Regions from separate parts of the Cutibacterium acnes genome, predicted to be linked through region 2. Evidence: riboswitches for the same ligand, from Rfam matches in the RefSeq annotation. Region 2 holds a riboswitch; the other holds the start of a gene.
The links. Region 2 has a riboswitch for cobalamin ahead of CPA42_RS02290 (FecCD family ABC transporter permease). Riboswitches for the same ligand answer to the same signal wherever they lie in the genome.
Positions count from the first base shown of each region.

Region 1: it holds a riboswitch for cobalamin, as region 2 does, so the genes downstream of both, mutA (methylmalonyl-CoA mutase small subunit) here and CPA42_RS02290 (FecCD family ABC transporter permease) in region 2, are expected to answer to the same signal.

Region 1 is NZ_CP023676.1:641,006-651,410, forward strand. It holds gene CPA42_RS03235 (glycine cleavage system transcriptional repressor) at 1-342, shown strand, start outside; gene CPA42_RS03240 (aldo/keto reductase) at 368-1,336, shown strand; gene tpx (thiol peroxidase) at 1,389-1,892, shown strand; gene CPA42_RS03250 (amino acid permease) at 1,972-3,477, shown strand; gene CPA42_RS03255 (alpha-amylase family protein) at 3,522-4,757, shown strand; gene CPA42_RS03260 (nucleotide sugar dehydrogenase) at 4,782-5,948, opposite strand; gene CPA42_RS13065 (serine aminopeptidase domain-containing protein) at 6,092-6,706, opposite strand; gene CPA42_RS13365 (alpha/beta hydrolase) at 6,676-7,017, opposite strand; cobalamin riboswitch at 7,231-7,482, shown strand; gene mutA (methylmalonyl-CoA mutase small subunit) at 7,563-9,473, shown strand; gene scpA (methylmalonyl-CoA mutase) at 9,470-10,405, shown strand, end outside.
Region 2 is NZ_CP023676.1:460,704-471,108, reverse strand. It holds gene CPA42_RS02335 (DUF4118 domain-containing protein) at 1-563, opposite strand, end outside; gene CPA42_RS02330 (energy-coupling factor ABC transporter ATP-binding protein) at 616-1,452, opposite strand; gene cbiQ (cobalt ECF transporter T component CbiQ) at 1,449-2,294, opposite strand; gene CPA42_RS02320 (energy-coupling factor ABC transporter substrate-binding protein) at 2,291-2,725, opposite strand; gene CPA42_RS02315 (energy-coupling factor ABC transporter permease) at 2,718-3,401, opposite strand; gene CPA42_RS02310 (precorrin-8X methylmutase) at 3,680-4,360, shown strand; gene CPA42_RS02305 (ATP-binding protein) at 4,453-5,679, shown strand; gene CPA42_RS02300 (ABC transporter substrate-binding protein) at 5,769-6,839, opposite strand; gene CPA42_RS02295 (ABC transporter ATP-binding protein) at 6,841-7,632, opposite strand; gene CPA42_RS02290 (FecCD family ABC transporter permease) at 7,629-8,648, opposite strand; cobalamin riboswitch at 8,738-8,913, opposite strand; gene CPA42_RS12825 (hypothetical protein) at 9,003-9,140, opposite strand; gene CPA42_RS02280 (VOC family protein) at 9,610-10,405, opposite strand, start outside.

The DNA of each region.
Region 1 (10,405 bases), 180 kb from region 2:
CTAGCCGGTCTTGAGGTCAAGGGCTTGCGGGTCACTGTTACTGATACTATCCCGACTACCCCGCAGCAGGATGAGGGCGAGGCTGCCTTGGTGGTTCACCTCGTCGGCCACGACCATCCGGGCATCATCCATAAAGTAACGGCTACCATGGCTCGCCTCGGGGTCACCATCGACGATCTTTCGACTGGGTTGCGTGAGGCCCCGATGGGGGACGGCATCCTCTTTGAGGCGCAGGTGCAGTGCCGGATTACAAACGCGACGACCCTCGACGATCTACGCTCGGAACTAGAAGCCATTGCCACCGAGATCATGGTTGACATCGATCTGGTTGACCGGTCCTGATCCCGGGCATCGTCTAGGAGGTCTCATGACTCGTATCCCTGGCACAGATCTGGACATCAGACCATTGGTTTTGGGGGCCAATACCTTCGGCTGGACGGCTGATGAACACGACTCCCATGCCATCCTCGACGCTTTCCTTGGTGCCGGGGGATCGCTGGTCGACACCGCTGACGGCTATTCCCATTGGGCCGACGGCAATAACGGGGGCGAGTCCGAGCGAATCATTGGTTCTTGGTTGGAACAAGGCGGGCGACGTGACGACATCGTTATTGCCACGAAAGTTGCTACCCACCCAGAGTTCAAGGGCTTGGCGCCGGAGAACATCTCTGCCGCAGTTGACGCTTCCCTGGCCCGGCTCCATACCGACCACATTGATCTCTACTACGCCCACTTCGACGACGACACCCAGCAGATCGAGGACATGGCAGCGGCTTTTGACAAGCTTGTCAAGGCTGGCAAGGTGCGCTGGGTTGGCTTGTCGAATTTCTCGGTGGCCCGCGAGCAGAAGTGGCTTGAGGTGGCCGAGCATGAAGGACTAGCCAGCCCGGTGGCATTGCAGCCCCAGTACAACTTGTTGCATCGCGCAGACGTTGAGGATCCGCAGGGCTATGGTCAGCTCGCCAGTGAGTACAGTCTGGCCCTCTTCCCGTACTTTTCGCTGGCGTCGGGGTTCCTCACAGGCAAGTACGCCACGCGGAACGACCTGCACGGTGTCACCCGAGAATCCATGATGGCGGCGTACTTGCCAGACGCCGAGCACGAGAAGGCGGCCTTCGCTGTCCTCGATCAATTGCGTCAGATTGCTGGGGACCATCGCGTCGAGGTGACCTCGGTCTCATTGGCGTGGCTACTGGCTAAAGGGGTTACCGCACCTATTGCTTCGGCGCGCACTATCGACCAGCTTGATGCTTTGCTAGCCGCTCCCGACCTCGTCTTGTCCAGCGACGAAGTTTGCGCTCTGGACGAGGTGTCGGCTGTGTTCGCCCATGAGTGAATCATCTGCCGAATACTCGTGGTCGATGGTCTGGCCTGCATAGGGTACCGACATGGCTACTACCGCTTTGATGGGAAAACCCCTTAACACCGTCGGGGACCTTCCTCAGGTCGGTTCCTTGTTGCCGTCGTTCGCTCTCGTCAAGAGTGACTTGTCGGAGCTGAGAAGCGATGAGTTGAAGGGCAAGAAGCTCGTCCTCAACATTTTCCCGAGTGTGGACACCGGAGTGTGTGCAACGAGTGTGCGCACCTTCAACGAGAAAGCCGCTGGACTCGACGACACCATCGTCTTATGTGTTTCTCGTGACCTTCCATTCGCCCAGGCTCGCTTCTGCGGTGCGGAGGGCATCAAGAACGTCGTTGTCGCCTCGGCCTTCCGCTCCCATTTTGGTAAGGACCTTGGCGTTACCCTCGCCGATGGCCCGATGCAGCATCTGCTCGCGCGCGCCATCATCGTCGTGAACGCTGAGGGAAAGGTTACCTACACCCAGCTCGTCGATGAGATCACTACCGAGCCGGATTACGACGCTGCCCTCGAGGCTGCGTCCAAGGCCTGATTCACGTCGGTTTTGAGGGGCGTTTTGGCATAAAGTCGGGGCGCCCCTGATTTTGTGCCGCGTATCGACATACGGAGTATTGAGTAAGGAGGTGGGGGAGGGCGGTACAGTGGCCGACGCTTCGTTCAGCAGGGCGGGGCGCTCCTATCTGAGGACCACCATGGACGGCGAATTGAAGCGCGGGCTCTCCTCGCGGCACATGAACATGATCGCAATCGGCGGGGCCATTGGTACTGGCCTGTTCGTGGCATCTGGTGCCACCATCTCCCAAGCTGGGCCGGGTGGAGCTCTGGTTGCCTACTTCGCTATGGGGCTTATGGTCTTCTTGCTTATGCAGTCTCTCGGCGAGATGAGCTCCTATCTCCCGGTGCCAGGCGCATTCGAAACCTATGCCACCAGATTCGTCTCGCCTTCCTTTGGCTTCGCATTGGGGTGGAATTACTGGTTCAACTGGGCCATCACGGTCGCTGCTGAATTAGCTGCTGCCTCCATCGTTATGGCCTACTGGTGGCCCGGTGTACCGGCCTGGATGTGGTCGGTCGGATTCCTGGCGTTGCTCTTCCTCCTGAACGTCTTGTCTGCCCGCGCGTATGGTGAGAGCGAGTTCTGGTTCGCCATCATCAAGGTGACGGCAGTTATCGTCTTCCTGGTGCTTGGGATCCTCATGATCGCCGGCGTGATGGGGACATCTCCTGGTCTATCTCATTGGCGTCGCGGTGACGCGCCCTTCGTTCACGGGTTCGGTGGCATCCTGACTGTCTTTCTTATTGCTGGATTCTCCTTCCAGGGCACCGAGCTCATCGGCATTGCTGCAGGAGAATCGAAAGACCCCCGAATGACGATCCCCAAGGCCACTCGTCAGATTTTCTGGCGGATCATGATCTTCTACATCGGTGCCATCGCCGTTATCGGTTTGTTGCTGCCTTATACTGACCCGCACCTGCTTGCGGGCGAGGTCACCGATGTTGCTGTCAGCCCGTTTACGTTGGTCCTAAAGCGGGCCGGTGTTGCTGCTGCGGCGGCTGTCATGAATGCGGTCATCCTTACCTCGGTGCTTTCGGCTGGTAACTCTGGTCTTTATGCGTCCACCCGAATGCTTTACGCCCTAGCGCGTGAGGGCAAAGCTCCTCGCATCCTTGGCCGTACTAGTCGACGAGGTGTCCCGGTGCCGGCTCTTATCGTCACTACTCTTGTCGGCGCGGCCTGTTTTGCTACATCTCTGGTGGGGTCAGGCCAGGCATACACCTGGTTGGTCAATATCTCTGGTCTGTGTGGATTCATCGCATGGATCGGTATTGCGATATGCCATATCCAGTTCCGGCGCGCCTTTCAGGCTCAGGGGCACGACCTGTCCGAGTTGCCGTATCGGGCGCGCTGGTATCCTGCCGGTCCTATCGTCGCCGGGGTGTTGTGCGTCATCGTTACTCTCGGCCAGGGACGTGACGCAGTTCTCAGCGGTGATGTCACCGACATGATCGTCGCTTACATCAGCATTCCGGTATTCCTGGCGTTGTGGGTCGGTCACAAGATTGTCACCAAGGCGCCTCATGCCGACCTTTCAACGGCCGATCTTCATCACGACTGACATGATGGTGGTAATTGATCGGCCGTGACAAACGGGGAGGCATCATGGCTTATCGGCCCGGATGGGTTGACCACCTCATTGGGTGGCACGTCTATCCCCTGGGGTTCGTCGGAGCTCCGGCACGACTGGAATCTCAGGAGGTGAGTCATCGTCTCGCTCATCTGGGAGCCTGGCTTGACCATGCCGTGGCACTGGGCTGTTCAAGTCTGGCCTTAGGGCCGGTCTTTTCCTCGGCTAGCCACGGCTACGACACCTTGGACTACTTCACTATCGACCCTCGGCTAGGCGACGACGATGACTTCGATCACCTGCTTCAGGCCGCCCATGCTCGTGGTCTGTCAGTACTGCTCGACGGGGTGTTCAACCACGTCTCGCGTCGCAACCGCATCGTGCAGGATGCGCAGAGTGCTGGGCCAGATTCAGACGCCGGCCGCATGGTTCGCTGGTGTGCGGGGCGCCTCGACGTTTTCGAGGGTCATAGTGACCTGGTCGCACTCAACCACGACAACCCCGCAGTGCGGGAACATGTCACCCGGATCATGAACTATTGGTGCGGTCGCGGTGTTGACGGCTGGCGGCTGGACGCCGCCTATTCCGTCAATCCTGAGTTCTGGGCTGCGGTGCTGCCCTCGGTGCGAGAGAAGTACCCTGACGTGTGGATCTTCGGTGAAGTTATTCACGGCGACTATGCGAGTATCGTTCGAGCCTCGGGGATGGATCCGGTGACCCAGTACGAGTTATGGAAAGGGATCTGGTCCTCTATCGAGTCTCGTAACTTTTTCGAGCTAGATCATGCTTTGGGCCGCCATAACGAGTTCAGCGATGCCTTCACCCCGATGACCTTCGTCGGCAACCATGACGTCACCCGTATCGCCTCGAGGGTGGGACAGGACGGCGCAGTTCTCGCAACCGCGATACTCGCCACCATTGGAGGTATCCCGCTCATCTATTACGGGGACGAGCTAGCTTATCGTGGAGTCAAAGAAGAGAGGTTCGGAGGCGACGACGATATTCGCCCGGTATTCCCCGCCAGCCCGGCGGATTTGTCGAACCTCGGCGCCGACACCCTGCGCGCTCATCAAAGCCTGCTTGGCTTGCGGCGCCGACATCCGTGGTTGGTGGACGCTCGCACCGAGTCCCTGGATCTCACGAACGAACGCTATGTCTATCGCACCGGCGTGCCGGGGGTCGAACCTCTTATCGTCGAACTTGATGTGCGCGATGGCTGCTCGGTTCTCATCCGGGAAGCCGGTCAGGTCGTTTGGTCTAGCGGAGCCTGATCCTTGTGACCGGCATCGCCCGGGTCAGTCCCCACCGAAGAGATCCCGGGTGTAGACCTTGTCAGCGACATCGGATAAATCCGGTGACATCCGGTTGGCAATGATGACGTCGCAGTTAGCTTTGAAGAAGGCAAGGTTCTTGGTGACCTCCGAGTGGAAAAACTCGTCGCCGTCAAAGGTCGGCTCGTAGACGACCACCTCGATGCCCTTCGCCATGATGCGCTTCATGACGCCTTGGATCGAGGAGGAACGGAAGTTGTCCGAACCTGCCTTCATGACCAGACGGAAGATCCCCACCCGTTTCGGGTCCCTGGCAATGATGTCAGAGGCGATAAAGTCTTTGCGCACGGTGTTGGAGTCGACGATGGCCTGGATGAGGGTCTGTGGCACGTCCTGGTAATTGGCTAATAGTTGACGGGTGTCTTTAGGCAGGCAGTAACCGCCGTACCCGAAGGACGGGTTGTTGTAGTGGTTGCCAATGCGAGGATCGAGGCAGACCCCGTCAATGACTTGACGGGTAGACAGCCCGCGCTGGGAGGCATAGGTGTCGAGCTCGTTGAAGAAGGACACCCGCATCGCCAGGTAGGTGTTGGCGAAGAGCTTGATGGCCTCGGCCTCGGTGGCACCGACGAAGAGCACCGGGACATTGGTGTCAACGGCCCCGGCAGCCATGAGGTCGGCGAAGAGGTGGGCTTTGGGGGAGTCCGCCCCGACGACGATCCGCGAGGGGTGAAGGTTATCGAACAGAGCCTTACCTTCTCGCAGGAACTCGGGGGAGAAGATGACGTCAAGCCCGGAGCGCTCCTTGCGAACGCCCTCGACGAAGCCCACCGGGATTGTTGATTTAATGACGGTCGTCGTGTGAGGGGCGAGTTCCTGGACCAGATCAAGGACCTCGTCGACGCTTGAGGTGTCGAAGTAGTTTTGGCCAGGGTCATAGTTGGTCGGGGTGGCGATGACGACGAAGTCTGCTCCCCGGTACGCTTCCTGCGGGTCGGTGGTGGCGCGCAGGTCCAGGTTGTGATGGGCCAAGTACTCCGCTATGAGGGGATCAACGATGGTGGTATGCCGGTTGTTGACCATATCGACCCGCTCAGCGTCGATATCGATAGCGACGACGCTGTTATGCTGGGCCAGCAACACGGCATTGGCCATTCCGACGTAGCCCAATCCTGCAACGGCAATCTTCACGGGAGGTCCTTTCGGGGGTCCCCATGAGTTTAAGGCAGCGATGTGGCGTACGACACCAGTCACCTTTTTCCGGCCTCCGGCAACACCTCGTTGCAGGGCTCGCCGTCCAGGGTGAGCCCTGCAACGATCACTATCGCGACCGCCTAATTCCTCTTGGCCACTCGATCTACGAAGGTGACGAGGCTCGATTCCACGTCGGCACGCGACTCGGGCTCGTTGTGCACCTCGTGGCGCAGGCCGTCGTATAGGTGTAGCTCGACGTCGTGCCCGTCCCTTCGCAGGCGTTGCGCGACAGCCTGCACGCCGGTGCCGAAGTTGCCCGCAGGATCCTCGCTGCCCGCAAACAAGGCGATGGGGATCTTCGGCATCGCCGCATAGAAGCCCTCCCCGTTAGCCATGTCGTAGATGTCGGCGAAACCCTGCAGGAAGCGCGTGCTCATTTGGGCACCGAAATTATTGAACTTATCTTTGCCGTAGTCGGCAACCACGTCCCTGTTACGAGCCACCCAGCCGGTGGGGCCGTCGCCTTCGCTCAAGCGGTCAGTACATCCGTCAAACATTTGGGCGACGAGGGACTCGGGGGCGGGACCGGCCGGGTTGGTCGCCATGGCCTTCGCGAGCGCCTCGTGGTCAAGGGTGGTCTCGAGGCCGCGTAGCTGCGCCACGACGCCGCCTAGTGCTAAGCCGTCGAGGCGGGCGTTGGGGCGGGTAGCCATCGCACGGGCAATCAGGGAACCCCAACTGTGACCGAAGACCACCCAGGGTGGCCTGTCAACTGCTGCTGCAGTGTGAGCTCGTCGGAAATGACAACCTCGGCGGAGTTGTCGCCCGCGTCAGCCCACTGGCCCGACTGCATGGCGGTGCGACCGTGGCCGGCATGGTCGTCAGCGACGACGATAAAGCTCGCATCTAGCAGAGCTGAAATCATGTGCAGGTAGCGGCGTGAGTGCTCACCCAGACCGTGGATGATCTGGACGACGGCCGCCGGCGTTCCCACTGGTTCGTAAGCCCATGCCTGGATGGCGTCGCGTCTGTTGCGTGAAGTGAATTCGATTTCCTGCAATGCCATGATTGACCTCCTTGTCAGCGGCTCAGCTGTCAATAGCGGCGAGGCTAACACCTCGTGGGCCGCTGGTGAATGGCTGGTGAGTACGGGTGTCATGTCCAAAGCGGCTAACTGAGCCCAGTACCGCAGGCTCTAGCAGTTACTGCGCGGCCGTTCATCCTGCATGTGCACAATCGTGCACTTGTGACCCCGCTGCACGGAGGTGGTTGTGCGCGGCCTAGTATCGTACCTGCTGGTGCCAAGGAATCCTTCGTGGGATTTTGAGGCGGTAAGAGGGAATCCGGTGAGACTCCGGAACTGCCCCGCAGCGGTGAGTGGGAACGACATCACCATCGTCGCTTATCCGGTTCTCGAATCGGTTTGGCAGCGATCAAGCACTGGGCTTCGGTCTGGGAAGCGGTGACGTAGGACTCGTCGGCAGACGAGGTGCCCACGAGTCCGAATACCTGCCAGAGCGTGTGGTGCACTACGCGTGTACCACAGCGTCCGAGGTCTCGAGGGCCGACCGAGGTCGTCCAACCATCCACAGCGGAGCAGGAGTCTAACGAATGACTGATCCTGACAACCTCGCATCCAAGTCCGTCGAGGACAGGATGCCTGAGGAGTTGAGCCTGGCCGGGGACTTCCCGAAGGTCACCCACGAGCAGTGGGAGGAGGCGGTCCTTAAGGTTCTGAACCGGGGTCGTCCCGAGGGCAAGGAACTCAACATCGAGCAGGGAATGAAGCGCCTCGAGCCGACTACGGTCGACGGCATCCAGATCGAGCCGATGTACCGGCGTCAGGATGCCCCCGAGAAGCTCGGTGTTCCGGGCGTGCCGCCGTTCACTCGTGGTACCACGATCCGTGAAGGCGGCATGGATGCATGGGATGTCCGGGCCCTTCATGAGGATCCCGATGTCGCGTTCACTAAAAAGGCCGTTATCGCCGACCTTGAGCGTGGCGTGACGTCCCTGTGGCTGCGGGTCGGGGCTGACGCCATTAAGCCCGAGGACATTGCGGGTGACCTCAAGGATGTGTTGCTCGACCTGGCCAAGGTTGAGGTCTCTAGCCGTGATGACCAGGAGGCCGCTGCTCAGGCTCTCCTTGATGTTTACATTGAGTCCAAGATCGATGCTGACAAGCTGTCGTTTAACCTCGGTCTGGACCCCATCGGTTTTGCGGCCCTTAATGGCGGTAACCCAGACTTGTCCGGGATGGCCGAGTGGGTCAAGAAGACCGAGAATTACAAGAACTCCCGCCCCTTCGTCGTTGACGCCACGATCTACCACAACGCCGGTGCTGGCGACGTGCACGAACTCGCGTGGGCTGTCGCGACCGGCGTTGAGTACGTCCGAGCTTTCATTGAGCAGGGGCTGACAGCTGAGCAGGCCTTCGATTCCATCAACTTCCGCGTCACGGCCACCCACGACGAGTTCCTCACTATTTCCCGTCTGCGTGCCCTACGTACCTTGTGGAACCGTGTTGGCGAGGTCTTCGAGGTACCGGCTGCTAAGCGTGGTGCCCGTCAAGAAGCGGTCACCAGCTGGCGCGAGCTCACTCGCGACGATCCTTACGTCAATATCCTTCGTGGCACGATCGCAACCTTCGGTGCTGCTGTCGGTGGCGCTGAGGCGGTCACGACCTTGCCTTTCGACGCCGCTATTGGTTTACCGAAGAGTGACTTCTCTCGTCGTATCGCTCGCAACACCGGCATCATTCTCGCTGAAGAGTCGAATATTGGTCGCGCTAATGATCCAGCTGGTGGCTCCTTCTATGTCGAGGCACTCACCAAGAAGTTGGAGGATGCCGGTTGGGCCGAGTTCCAGGCCGTCGAGGCTGCTGGTGGCATGGCTGCCGCCCTCACCGGCGACCATGTCCGCACCGAGCTCGACAAGCTCAACACCGAGCGTGCCAAGCGTCTTGCCACTCGCAAGCAGCCGATTACGGCCGTCAGTGAGTTCCCGCTGCTCGATGCCAAGTCCGTCGAGACCAAACCGTATCCAGCAGCCCCGGCCCGTGAGGGTCTGGAATGGCACCGTGACGCCGAGGTCTTCGAGGCCCTCGTTGATCGCTCTGCCACTTGCCCTGAGCGTCCAAAAGTGTTCCTGGCCTGCCTGGGAACCCGCCGTGACTTTGGCCCGCGCGAGGGATTCTCCGCCCCGGTATGGCACATCGCCGGCATGGAAACCCCCGAGTGTGAGGGGGGCACCACCGAGGAGGTCGTGAAGGCCTTTAAGGAGTCTGGTGCTGATATCGCCGACCTGTGCTCGAACGCCAAGACCTACGCGGCTCAAGGTCTCGAGGTCGCCAAGGCCCTCAAGGAGGCTGGCGCCAAGCTGGTTTACCTGTCAGGTGCCTTCAAGGAATTCGGTGATGATGCCGCCGAGGCCGAGAAGGTCATCGACGGGCGCATCTACCTCGGGATGGACGTCGTGGACGTCCTGACCGCCACTCTGGACACGTTGGGAGTTGCCAAGTGACCACCCTGCCTCGTTTCGATTCCATTAACCTCGGGGATTCTTCGGTTCCCGCAGATGCGCAGGAGCAGTTCGCCAGATTGGCTGCGGCCGCCGGTGAGCAGGAGCCCTGGACCACTCCGGAGCAAATTCCGGTTGGTCACCTCTACTCCGAGGACGTCTACGGTGACATGGACTGGCTAGACACCTACGCCGGTCTGCCACCATTCACACATGGCCCGTACGCCACCATGTATGCCTTCCGGCCGTGGACGATTCGCCAGTACGCCGGATTCTCCACCGCTAAAGAGTCCAACGCGTTCTACCGTCGTAACCTGGCCGCCGGTCAGAAGGGCCTGTCGGTCGCCTTCGACCTGCCGACCCATCGCGGCTACGACTCTGACAACCCGCGTGTTCCCGGCGATGTCGGTATGGCAGGCGTGGCCGTGGACTCCATCCTGGACATGCGTGAGCTCTTTGCGGGCATCCCGCTGGACCGCATGTCGGTGTCCATGACGATGAACGGCGCAGTGCTGCCGATTCTTGCCCTGTACGTTGTTACCGCTGAGGAGCAAGGCGCCAAGCCCGAGCAGCTCGCCGGAACGATCCAGAACGACATCCTCAAGGAGTTCATGGTTCGTAACACGTACATCTATCCGCCGCTGCCTTCGATGCGGATTATCTCCGACATCTTCGCGTACACCAGCGCGAACATGCCGAAGTGGAACTCCATCTCGATCTCCGGCTACCACATGCAAGAAGCTGGCGCTACCGCCGATATCGAGATGGCCTACACTCTGGCCGACGGCGTTGATTACATTCGCGCCGGTGAGTCGGTGGGCCTACAGGTCGACCAGTTTGCGCCGCGTCTTTCCTTCTTCTGGGCCATTGGCACCAACTTCTTCATGGAGGTCGCCAAGATGCGTGCGGCCCGCATGCTGTGGGCCAAGCTGGTG
Region 2 (10,405 bases):
GGGAATCCCACCCGAGAGGGATCCTCCAGACCGACGTCGGTGCGCATGGCGGTGGCGTCCTGAATGACAGCTTCCCCGGAAGGTGGAGCTCCGTCCACCCAAGCTCCGGCCTCAGCCCCGACCAGACCGGCCAGACGCTGAGCAACCTCGTCACGACTCATGTCTCCCGACCTCGCGTCCAGAGCGTAGGTGACATATCCCTGTCGTCGCTCAGCCAAATCTGAGGCCGTCAGTGCCCACCGCGAAATGCCTGCGATCGCGGCACCAACGACGAAGAGCACAATCGTCACCTCGATGTCGGGACGCGAGGCGATCTTCATGCTCCGGTAGGGGTAGGTGAGGAAGAAATCGAAGCCGATGGCACTAACGACGATAACGAGGGCGTCGACCAACCACGACCCTCTCAGACAAACGATGACAATGACGAGGACGAGCACGAGGGCCGCTGCCGGAGCGACGAAGACGTCAATGAGGGCGCTCAACACCGCACACACGGCGATCGGCACGGCGACGGCGCCGACAAGCAGCGCAGCACTCGACGATGACCTGTTCATGGGGTCCATCGAACCACCGCTGCGCCCGGACTGCCAAGATCGCTGCGCAGCACTTTAACCATCAATTCGAGGGAGCTGGCGAGGGATTGTCGGACAGCATCGCCACGACGTCGTCCATCGTCCTGGGAAGGTCCCGAACACCGAGGCGCCGGGCGAGCTCGAGGGGCCACGGAAGGTGCAGGTGTGCCCGTCCCACGGTGTCGGCATCGGCAAGTAACTCGCCGATCGGTCCTTGGTGCACCTGACCGTCGACAACGACAAGGGCCTCCTGCGCCCACGCCAGAGCCAGGTCGACGTCGTGGGTAGCCATCGCCACCGTTGTTCCATGATCGCGCAGCCGATCCAGGGCCTCCAACATCTGGGTGACTCCAACCGGGTCAAGTCCGGCGGTGGGCTCATCAAGGAGCAGCAGATCCGGGCGCATGGCCACGGCACCGGCAACCGCGACCCTCTTGCGCTCACCATAGGACAGTTGATACGTGGCACGCTCAGCCAGATGACTGGCCCCGAGCAGTTCTAGGGACTCGGAGACCCGGTCACGCACCTCGTCAACTTTGAGGCCCATATTCATGGGGCCGAAGGAGACATCCTGGCTGACATCGGCGCTAAAGAGCTGGTCGTCAGGGTCTTGCAGCACAAGCTGGACGGCTCGACGGTGCTCACGAAGTTGAGCGCGCCCGTAGCTGACAACGATGTCGCCCCTCTTGACGTGACCCTTGGCGGGTTTGAGGGAACCGGACAGGCAGCGCATGAGGGTCGTCTTACCGGATCCATTAGCTCCCAGGATCGCTACGCGAACCCCGGCGCGAAAGGAGACATTAACGTCGGTCAGTACCATAGGACGGCCCGGGTGGGTGGCGTACAGGTGCTCGGTCGACAGCAGGACCTTGGCACTCATCTGAAAATCCTTCCGGTCGTCGTCCAACTGATCACCCACAGGACAGCGATGACGATGACGACGATGATCTTGTATCGCACCGAACCGGTGCGTTTGATGGGCAAGGTGGCCAGCGCGGCCTCGAAGCCGCGATTAACGAGTCCATCGTTGAGACGGTTAGCCCTCGCCCATGCCCGGATTCCGACTGATCCCAGCAGAGCGGCCGTGTTGTTCATGCGCCTATTGAACCCGCCGAATCGTCCGGCCGGGGTATCGCCAAGGCGGGCGTGCTGGGCCTCGCTGGCTGTGACAACGGTATCGAGTAGCACGAAGATGAGTCGGTAGGTCAAAGAGGCGATTTCCAACAACGGATCAGGGATGTGGAATTTCCGAAGCCAGGTTAGGAGATCAACCATCGGCGTGGTGACCGCCAGCACCATGAGGGCGAGGGTGCCGCATACGCCGTGTTCGATCAGGGACATCGCCTGGGCGCTGGAAACAGGTCCGATGCTAAACGCCCCGGCATGCCACCAAACCGTTCCAACCGGGGTGGATCCAAGGCTGACGAGAACGGAGATGCCGCCGATGACGAGAAAGACGAGCGGGGCGACAACTGCCTGCCACAGTACCCGTCCAGCAATGCGGGCTGGCCCCAGGACGACGATCACACTGACGATCCCAGCCAACAGCGCCCCGGGCCAAATACCAGAACCTACCACCGACCTCACCCACCGCGAGGCCTCCATTGACGGAGTGCACAGGGCAGTCAGGAGCAGGGCCGTCGATAGGGCGACTTTTTCCCCGACCGGGCGACGCCGCCAGGGGGAATCCCAGGCGGCGTCGTCGAGAGAGGTAATTGTCATGACTTCGAAGTCGACGTGTCCTCCGAAGAGGTGACGGCGGCCTGCGGCACGTCGTCGACACTGTTGAGGTCGGAGGCGCGCTCAGCCTCCTCACGACCCTTCGTACGGCCACTCATGCGACCCAAGGCATATCCAACTATGCCAGCACCCAAAGCTGCCTGGAGAGCGAAGAGACCGGACTCGACTTCAGAGGAATTCGGCTCGAAGATCGGTTTGATCCACTTCTTGGCGCCGGCCTTCTCAGCGGCCTCGGCGGCAGCGTCGTCAGTTCCCCCGAAGCCTTCCTCGCCGCCGCTAGTCTTCTTGGCACCCAGGACCATGCTGATGATGAAAAGGCCAACCACGAGGACGATGATGACGGGGGTTACCCACTTACTCTTGCTAGTCAGGGAGCTGTCCCGATGGGCCTTAGCAACAGTATTCTCAGGCATGAGCCACCTCCGGGTTGTCATCGAGGACGCCGAGCTGTTTGAGCTGCGGGGCGGCGACCTTGGCAAGGAAACGGAACAACAGGATGCCGACGAGACCCTCTATGAGAGCCAGCGGAACTTGGGTTATGGCGAAGATGCCGAGGAACTTACCGACAGCTCCCCAGAAGCCACCGGTTGCATCCGGGAAGGCAAAAGCCAGCTGGAAGCTAGTCACGACGTAGGTGATGAAGTCGGAGAAGACCATACACAGGAAGATCGCTAACGCGTCAGGCCCGCGAAGTTTCTTGGTGAGCTTGTAAAAGGCGTACCCAGCCCACGGTCCCGCGATAGCCATCGAGAAAGTATTGGCTCCCAGGGTGGAAATTCCCCCGTGGGCCAGGAGCAGGGCCTGGAAGATGAGCACGATCATCCCCAGGAAGGCCATGACAGGCGGTTTGAACAGTGCCGCCCCAACTCCTGTTCCGGTGGGGTGCGAGGACGATCCCGTAACGCTGGGCAGTTTGATAGCCGAGAGCACAAAGGTGAAAGCGCCCGCGGTAGCTAGCAGAAGCTTGTTTTCAGGGTGCTCCTTGACCTCTTTAACGACCCGGTATCCGCCATGAACGACGAACGGTGCAGCTGCGGCATACCAAACCGCACATTGAGCCGGCGAGAGAACCCCCTCAGCGATATGCATGGGGTGTCATCTCCTTTCTCGGGATTCGCGTCCCGTCCTGGAAAGGCCTGACGTGCATGGCAGATCTGACTTTCGAACCGCATAGGGTCGTTCACAGTGGCGCGTCCGTGCCGGCACCTCCCGGCTTCAACCACGTCATCAGGACATTCTCGAGTTGTACGTTAACCAGTTAAACACAGCCGCTCCTAAAGTTGTATCCGAGGGTTGCCTAAGCTTGGTTGCGCACCCGTTACAGCACAATGGTCCGGTGTTACGCTTCCAAACAATCACCACCACAAGTGTTCGCCGTCGTCAGGAGCAGCATCGTGGCCCACGAATACGTCAACAACGGATCCGACATTTACCGCGAGTCCTTCCGTATCATTCGCTCTGAGGCGAACCTGGATCGCTTCCCCACCGACGTTGAGGGGGTTGTCGTCCGCATGATCCACGCCGCTGCCGATCCGGCCATCGCCGATGACATCGCTTTTACCCCGGCAGTAGTGACGGCAGCTCGCAGGGCTTTAGGTGACGGTGCACCAATTCTGTGTGATTCCTCCATGACGGCCACCGGCATTATCCGATCCCGACTGCCTCGCGACAACGAAACGATCTGCTACATCAAAGACCCTCGCTTGGCCGATATCGCTCAGGCGAAAGATATGACGAAGACCTGCGCCGCGGTGGACTTGTGGACCGAGGAAGGCAAACTCGACGGAGCCATTGTCGCTATCGGCAATGCCCCCACCGCGCTGTTTCGAGTGCTTGAGGTGTGCGAAGAGACCGGCGCTCGCCCAGCAGCCGTCGTTGGTATCCCGGTCGGGTTCGTCGGTGCAGCAGAGTCCAAGCAGGCCCTCGTCGACTCAAAACTGGGCTTGGAGTACCTCACCTTGCTGGGACGCCGCGGTGGATCAGCGATCGCAGTGGCCGCCGTTAACGCCATCGCATCGACCGACGAGTTGACCAATAGTCATCGCTGACGGCAGCAAACCGCTCTTTCCAGGACAGCGAATCGTCATTCTAGGCACGGCGTTTTGCTGATTCAGCGGTAGCAAACTGCTACTGTCTTAGCATGCAGCTGTTACAGCGCAACATCACAGCTTGGGTGCAAGAGTTACTGGACATCTCACCAATCGTGGTCATCGAAGGCGCTCGACAGGTCGGCAAATCGACATTGACAGGCATGATCGACAACGCCAACACCACATTCACCACCATGGACGATGACCTAACCCGCACGTTCGCCCATGACGATCCGGCGGGCTTCCTTAGCTCGGCCAAAGAGGGGCGTCTCGTGATTGACGAGATCCAACGTTGCCCAGAGCTCATCCTTCCGCTCAAGGCCGTCGTGGATAACGACCGTCGCCCCGGTCGCTTCGTACTCACTGGCTCAGCAAACCTGCTGAGACTTCCCGGCGCCCAGGATTCTTTGGCCGGACGCGCCATGACCGCCCGGCTACATCCATTTAGCCAAGGAGAGTTAGAAGGGCATAAGGAGGATTGGGTCAGTTGGTTACTCAGCCCGGACCGAAGAAAGGCCCAAGAAGCCGACCGTTCAAACGTCATCACGCGCCTCACAGTCGGGGGATACCCACTCGTTCAGTCCATGTCACCTCGCGTACGAACCGCATGGCTCAAGGACTACGCCAACAGACTGGTCCAGCGAGATGCCTCCGACATGGCACAGACCCGAATCCCCATCCTTGGCCAGTTACTCCAACTGCTGGCGGCTGCCCCCGGGGCCGAGCTGGTCCAGGACAGGCTTGCGCAGAAGCTCAAGGTGACACGCGGGACCGTGGTTCGCTATTCAGATCTCTTGGAATCCTTGTTCCTTATCCACCGTTTGCCAGCGTGGTCCCGCAATCTCACGAAACGACAGATCCAGCGTCCCAAAGTGTTCCTCACCGACACGGGGCTCAACGCCGCACTGTCAAATATGGACGCCGCCCACCTGAGCTCGATGCAGGGTGCCGACCACCTTGGTCCTCTACTCGAACAGTTCGTGGTTTGTGAGTTGCTGCGGCAACAAGGATGGTCGGCAACACCCTTTAAACTTTTCCATTATCGGGATCGCCAAGGTGCCGAAGTAGACATCATCGTGGAGACTCCGACAGGCATTATCGCGGTAGAAGTGAAGTCTGCTGTTGCGGCCACCGCCCGGCACTTCCAGCACTTCAAGGCTCTTCGAGATCGGCTTGGTGACGAATTCCTTGCCGGTATCGTCTTGACGACCGGCACGGGACAAAAAGCCGGCGATCGGCTCGAATCGCTTCCCATCTCCTCACTGTGGTCAAGGTGAGACGGGACTCGGTCACATAGACCGATCGCCGCACAGGACCAACCGAAGCGCCATCCCGGGGGTTATAGCAGCAGGACGGCCCCGATTCCTCAGCCCTCGTGCCCCGGCACGGATGCAGGGATGGTGAGCTGCGGCTTGATTGACGACTTAGGTTCCAACCCCCACTTCTCCAAGCTGACCCGCAGGTGCTCAGCAGCATCAATGTTGAGAGGGCCAGAGGTCCACATGGCGTAGGGAAGGTTCAGGAAGCGCTTCTTCTGCACTGCAGCAAGATTTTTGGTCGCCGGGTTGGATTGCAGGATCTTTACCTTCTCGGAGTAGGGCTGGGCATCGTAATCAACGAAGGCGATGGCGTCGGGCTTGAGTGTCGCCACTTTCTCCCAGCTGATCCTTACCCACGTATCGTTGACATCGTGGGCTGCATTCTGTCCACCCGCAGCATTGATGATGGCCTGCGGTCCGCCCTTATTTCCGCTAGTGAGGACGGTGTCCTTGGCTGAGTCGAACAGCAAAACCACAGGGGTTTTCGCAGCCTTCGGAGCCTTGTTAAGAGCGTCAAGCCGGTCGTCGAGGTCCTTGACCGCCTTTTTCCCGGTCGGTTCATTGCCGGTGAGCTTAGCCAGGTTACTCAGATCTGTGCGAACGGCGTCCCACGGCTGCATGACACCACGGGCCTTCTCACTGCCCTTCTGTCGACAGGATTCGCTGAGCAGATAACTGTCAATGCCCCGCTCATGGAGCTTGTCCGGAGTCAGATTGCCCTCTTCGGAGAATCCATAATTCCAGCCCGCGACGACGACATCGGGCTTGTTGGCGATGATCGATTCCAGCGTCGGATACCCCTTGACAGCCTCATGCAGGTTGTCAATGACATGCGAACCGTACTTGGCAGCAAGAATCGTTTTGTCGTCACCCAGTGAACTTACAGCAGCGATCTGCTTAGCGGCCCCCGCGCTGAGAGCCATGGCGATGATGTTGCCGTCATTGACATAGAGACGCTGGGCGACCTTGGGATACGTCACCTTGTTTCCACAGTTGGTCAAGGTAACTTCGGATGAGCTCTTGGCGTCGTCACCCTTGGAGGTGGATCCACTGCTGCATCCGGCAAGAGCCATGGCTAGGCACGCGACCACGGCGATGGGCAAGCGAGGAATAGACATTTCAGATTTCCTTTCTAGAGGGCTCGGGCAGCGCTGCGGTACAGACGAGTTCCCGGCTGCCTTCAGGGGTGGTGACATGATGCGCAATGACATGGAAAGCCGTCGCCACGTTAGACGGGCTGAGCGCCTCCTCGGCGGGTCCCGTGGCAAGAACCCCACCGTCGGCCAGGACGACCACGCGATCGAAGTGCGAAGCGGCCATGCTTAGATCGTGGATGGTGGCCACGACCGTCCGCCCACTGGCACGCAGCGTCTCCAACAACTGCAACTGGTGCCGAACGTCGAGGTGGTTGGTCGGTTCGTCCAACAAGATGAGATCGGCCCCTTGGGCCAGCCCACGCGCGATGACGGCGCGTCGCCGTTCACCGCCCGACAAATGGTCACACCGACGATCGATCAAATGATCCAACCCGACCAAAGCCAAAGCGTCACGAATGATCGCGCGCTCGGAACGCTGCCCCACCTGCCACGGCTTGCGGTGCGGCGTGCGTCCCAGCGCCACCATCTCTCCCAGCAGGAGATCCGGGGAGGGAGACTCCTCCTGCCCAACGAACGCCATGAGCCGAGCCCGCTGCATGGGGGTGTACTGGTTCACCGATTTCCCGTCGAGCAGGACATCCCCGGCATTGACCTTTCTGACGCCGGCGATGGATCGCAACAGCGTGGACTTACCCACACCATTGACCCCAACGATGGCAGTGAGTTGTCCCGCTTCCGCCGTGAAGCTCACGTCGTCGACGATGACGCGATCACCGATCCGGCACTGCACATTGCGAACGTCAAGACACGTCATGATTCACTCGAGAATCGGTATTGGCTGCGACCCATGAGGTACAGGAAGATGGGCGCACCAATGAATCCGGTTACGACGCCGAGGGGCACTTCTTGCGGAGCCGCAATAACTCGCGCACCGACGTCCACCCACAACAGGAACAGGCTGCCCACAGCGGCAGCGATTGGGAGCATCGACCTATGACTGGCTCCCACGAGCAATCGAGCCATGTGGGGGATGACAAGCCCCACGAACCCGATGCCGCCGGAAACGGCCACGAGCACTCCGACGAGCACTGAATTACCGACGAACAGCGCCTTGCGGACGCGCGTGTCAGGTATGCCCAGGGAACGGGCGACGTCGGTGCCGGCCGCCAAAGCATCTAACCACCCGGAGAACGCGATCATGAGCACGGCGATAACAACAGTGACAAGGGCCGCCACCCACAGGCTGTCCCAGGTGGCACCCGCAACTGACCCCAGCATCCAAAACAGCACCGACTGTGCTGCACGCGGGTCGGGACTTCGGAAGACGAGGAAACTCGCCAACGCCGAGAACGCCGAGGACAACACCACGCCCGACAGCACCAACCGAAGCGGCGTCATGCCTCCTTGCGCCATGGAGATGAGATAGACCAATGCAGCTGCCGCCAAAGCCCCTACAAGGGCACCAAGAGTGAGTCGGTGAGTTCCCCACGAAGTGAACATCCCCAAAGCGATGACTGCGGTTGCTCCCACACTTGCGCCAGCCGATACACCTAGCAGGTAGGGGTCAGCCAGCGGGTTCCGCACCAAGGTCTGCATGCCACTTCCAGCCAGGGCAAGACCGGCGCCAACGATGACCGCCAGCAGAGCCCTCGGGGCACGCAGGTCCCAGACGATGACGTCGATTGTCGGATCGGGTCCCGGTTGACCGGTCACCCGAGCGCCCACGGTGTCAAGGACTCCACGCAACGGCAGTGGTTCGGATCCGATGGCCAACGAGATGACGGCACTTACGACGATGAGCACCACGAGGACCAGCAGCAACGGCGCCACCGGTAACCTGCGGTCACGCTCAACCGATCGCCTCGATGAGGGCATGACAGTTCCTTCTTGGTGCGAGGACCTTGATGCGAGATCCGAACGACACAGCGCCGTGCATGGGGGTCTTCGGACTTCGGATCACCCTCGGTCGGCCCTTCCCAGGATCACTCCCAGTGGTTTCGCCGACGTCGTCACCGTCACCGCTGCGCAACAGTCCCGGATTCACACCGGGTTCCTGCGACCTCATCAGGGCCGCACCATACAGACTCATGGAGGATATCAGGGACCTTCATTCCATGCCGCACAGCCCCGTCAACGTACCGGGCCACAGAATCGGCTCGGACCACGAGTTTGTGGGGCGAAAAGCTACACAGTAACCGCGAGGTGCCCACTTCCGATCGCGTCCGAGCCAAGCTCTACCGTGATGCAAACTTTGCGTGAGAGCATGCCGCTGGACGCGAAAGCGTCAGGACGCGTTGTCACCGCACAGATAGTAGAATCCACGATCCGCCATGCTCGTTGACGAAAGCCTCGCAAACAGCGCGTTCGGGCAGCAATTCGCCGTCTTTCCCCCTCAGCCGGCGTCCCCCGTGACGTCAACGCGCTTGTGTTCCCCATCCTAAGACCCTCATCGAGGTGCTCCAGTGCTGCTTAAATCTCGACTGTGATCGGATCCGGCCCGAAAGTCGCACCTCCGGCGTCAATGCAACAGGCAGCTACAACTGTCGACACTCGACGTGAAACATGGACGCCCGCGAAGGGGTCCCGCTGCCTGCCACAGGAAACCGTCCGCCACGATCCACATCGAAAAACCCCACGCCGCAACCCAGAAAGCTACACTTCAACTCACAGTGCAACTGACACTGCAAAATTTGAAGTGTGAGTTGTAGTGTGACGTTTCCACACTGCAAACATGACCAGCCCGTCATGACGATGAGGTGTGGGGCGTCGCAACACAAGGCCCTCTCATTGCTCACCCCCAGAGGGCGTCACCCTCCCAGGTTCCCGTCGACACCACCGGGACGACCTGCCCAGTGACGACTGACCCCACATGCGGCACACGAGGAAGGTTCGCAGACACGGCCAGAGTCATGGGAATCGAAGTGTCACCCACGATCCGGTACCAGTCCACCCCGGTAAGCACGTTCGTGCGTTTCTCAACTTTCTTGCACACCATCGTCATCTCAGCGACAGCACTGGCCTCACCACGGGTAGCTCGCCCGGCGTTAATCTCCATAAGCCAAGGACTGATCAGGGTTCCGGCGGCGAACTGTAGCTCGCTGCCCAAGGATCCCTCGTGGGAACGCCCGTACTCCTCCTCGGATTCAAAAACCCGCAACATCTGGTTGGCGACCGTGCCCACACGGAGATGCTCAACAAAACGAGGGGTGTCGTCGCCAGGCTCGGCACACAACGGCACCTCGACCGGATCGTCGACGTTGGCCAGGAACCGCGCCACGTGCCTGCGATTCGTCGTCGGCAATGTGAGGACAGACTCCCCGGTGAGCATCGAGGCAAAACCCGCATGGGAATAGATGTCGACTAACGCCACCGCTGGGCTGAATCGCACGAGATCCGCCGGATGCGTCGTCGGGGCGACAAGGGAGGCCATCGTCTCCATCTCGTCGTGACCCTTTTGCTTCATGAGAGCTAGCCGAGCTCCAGACGGATCAGTATAAGCGGCCAGCAAGTCAAATCCGCCGACATCTTCCACACCGACGGCACCAGCCTCAGCCGCAGAGTTGACAAGAGCGTCAAGATCGGGAGCA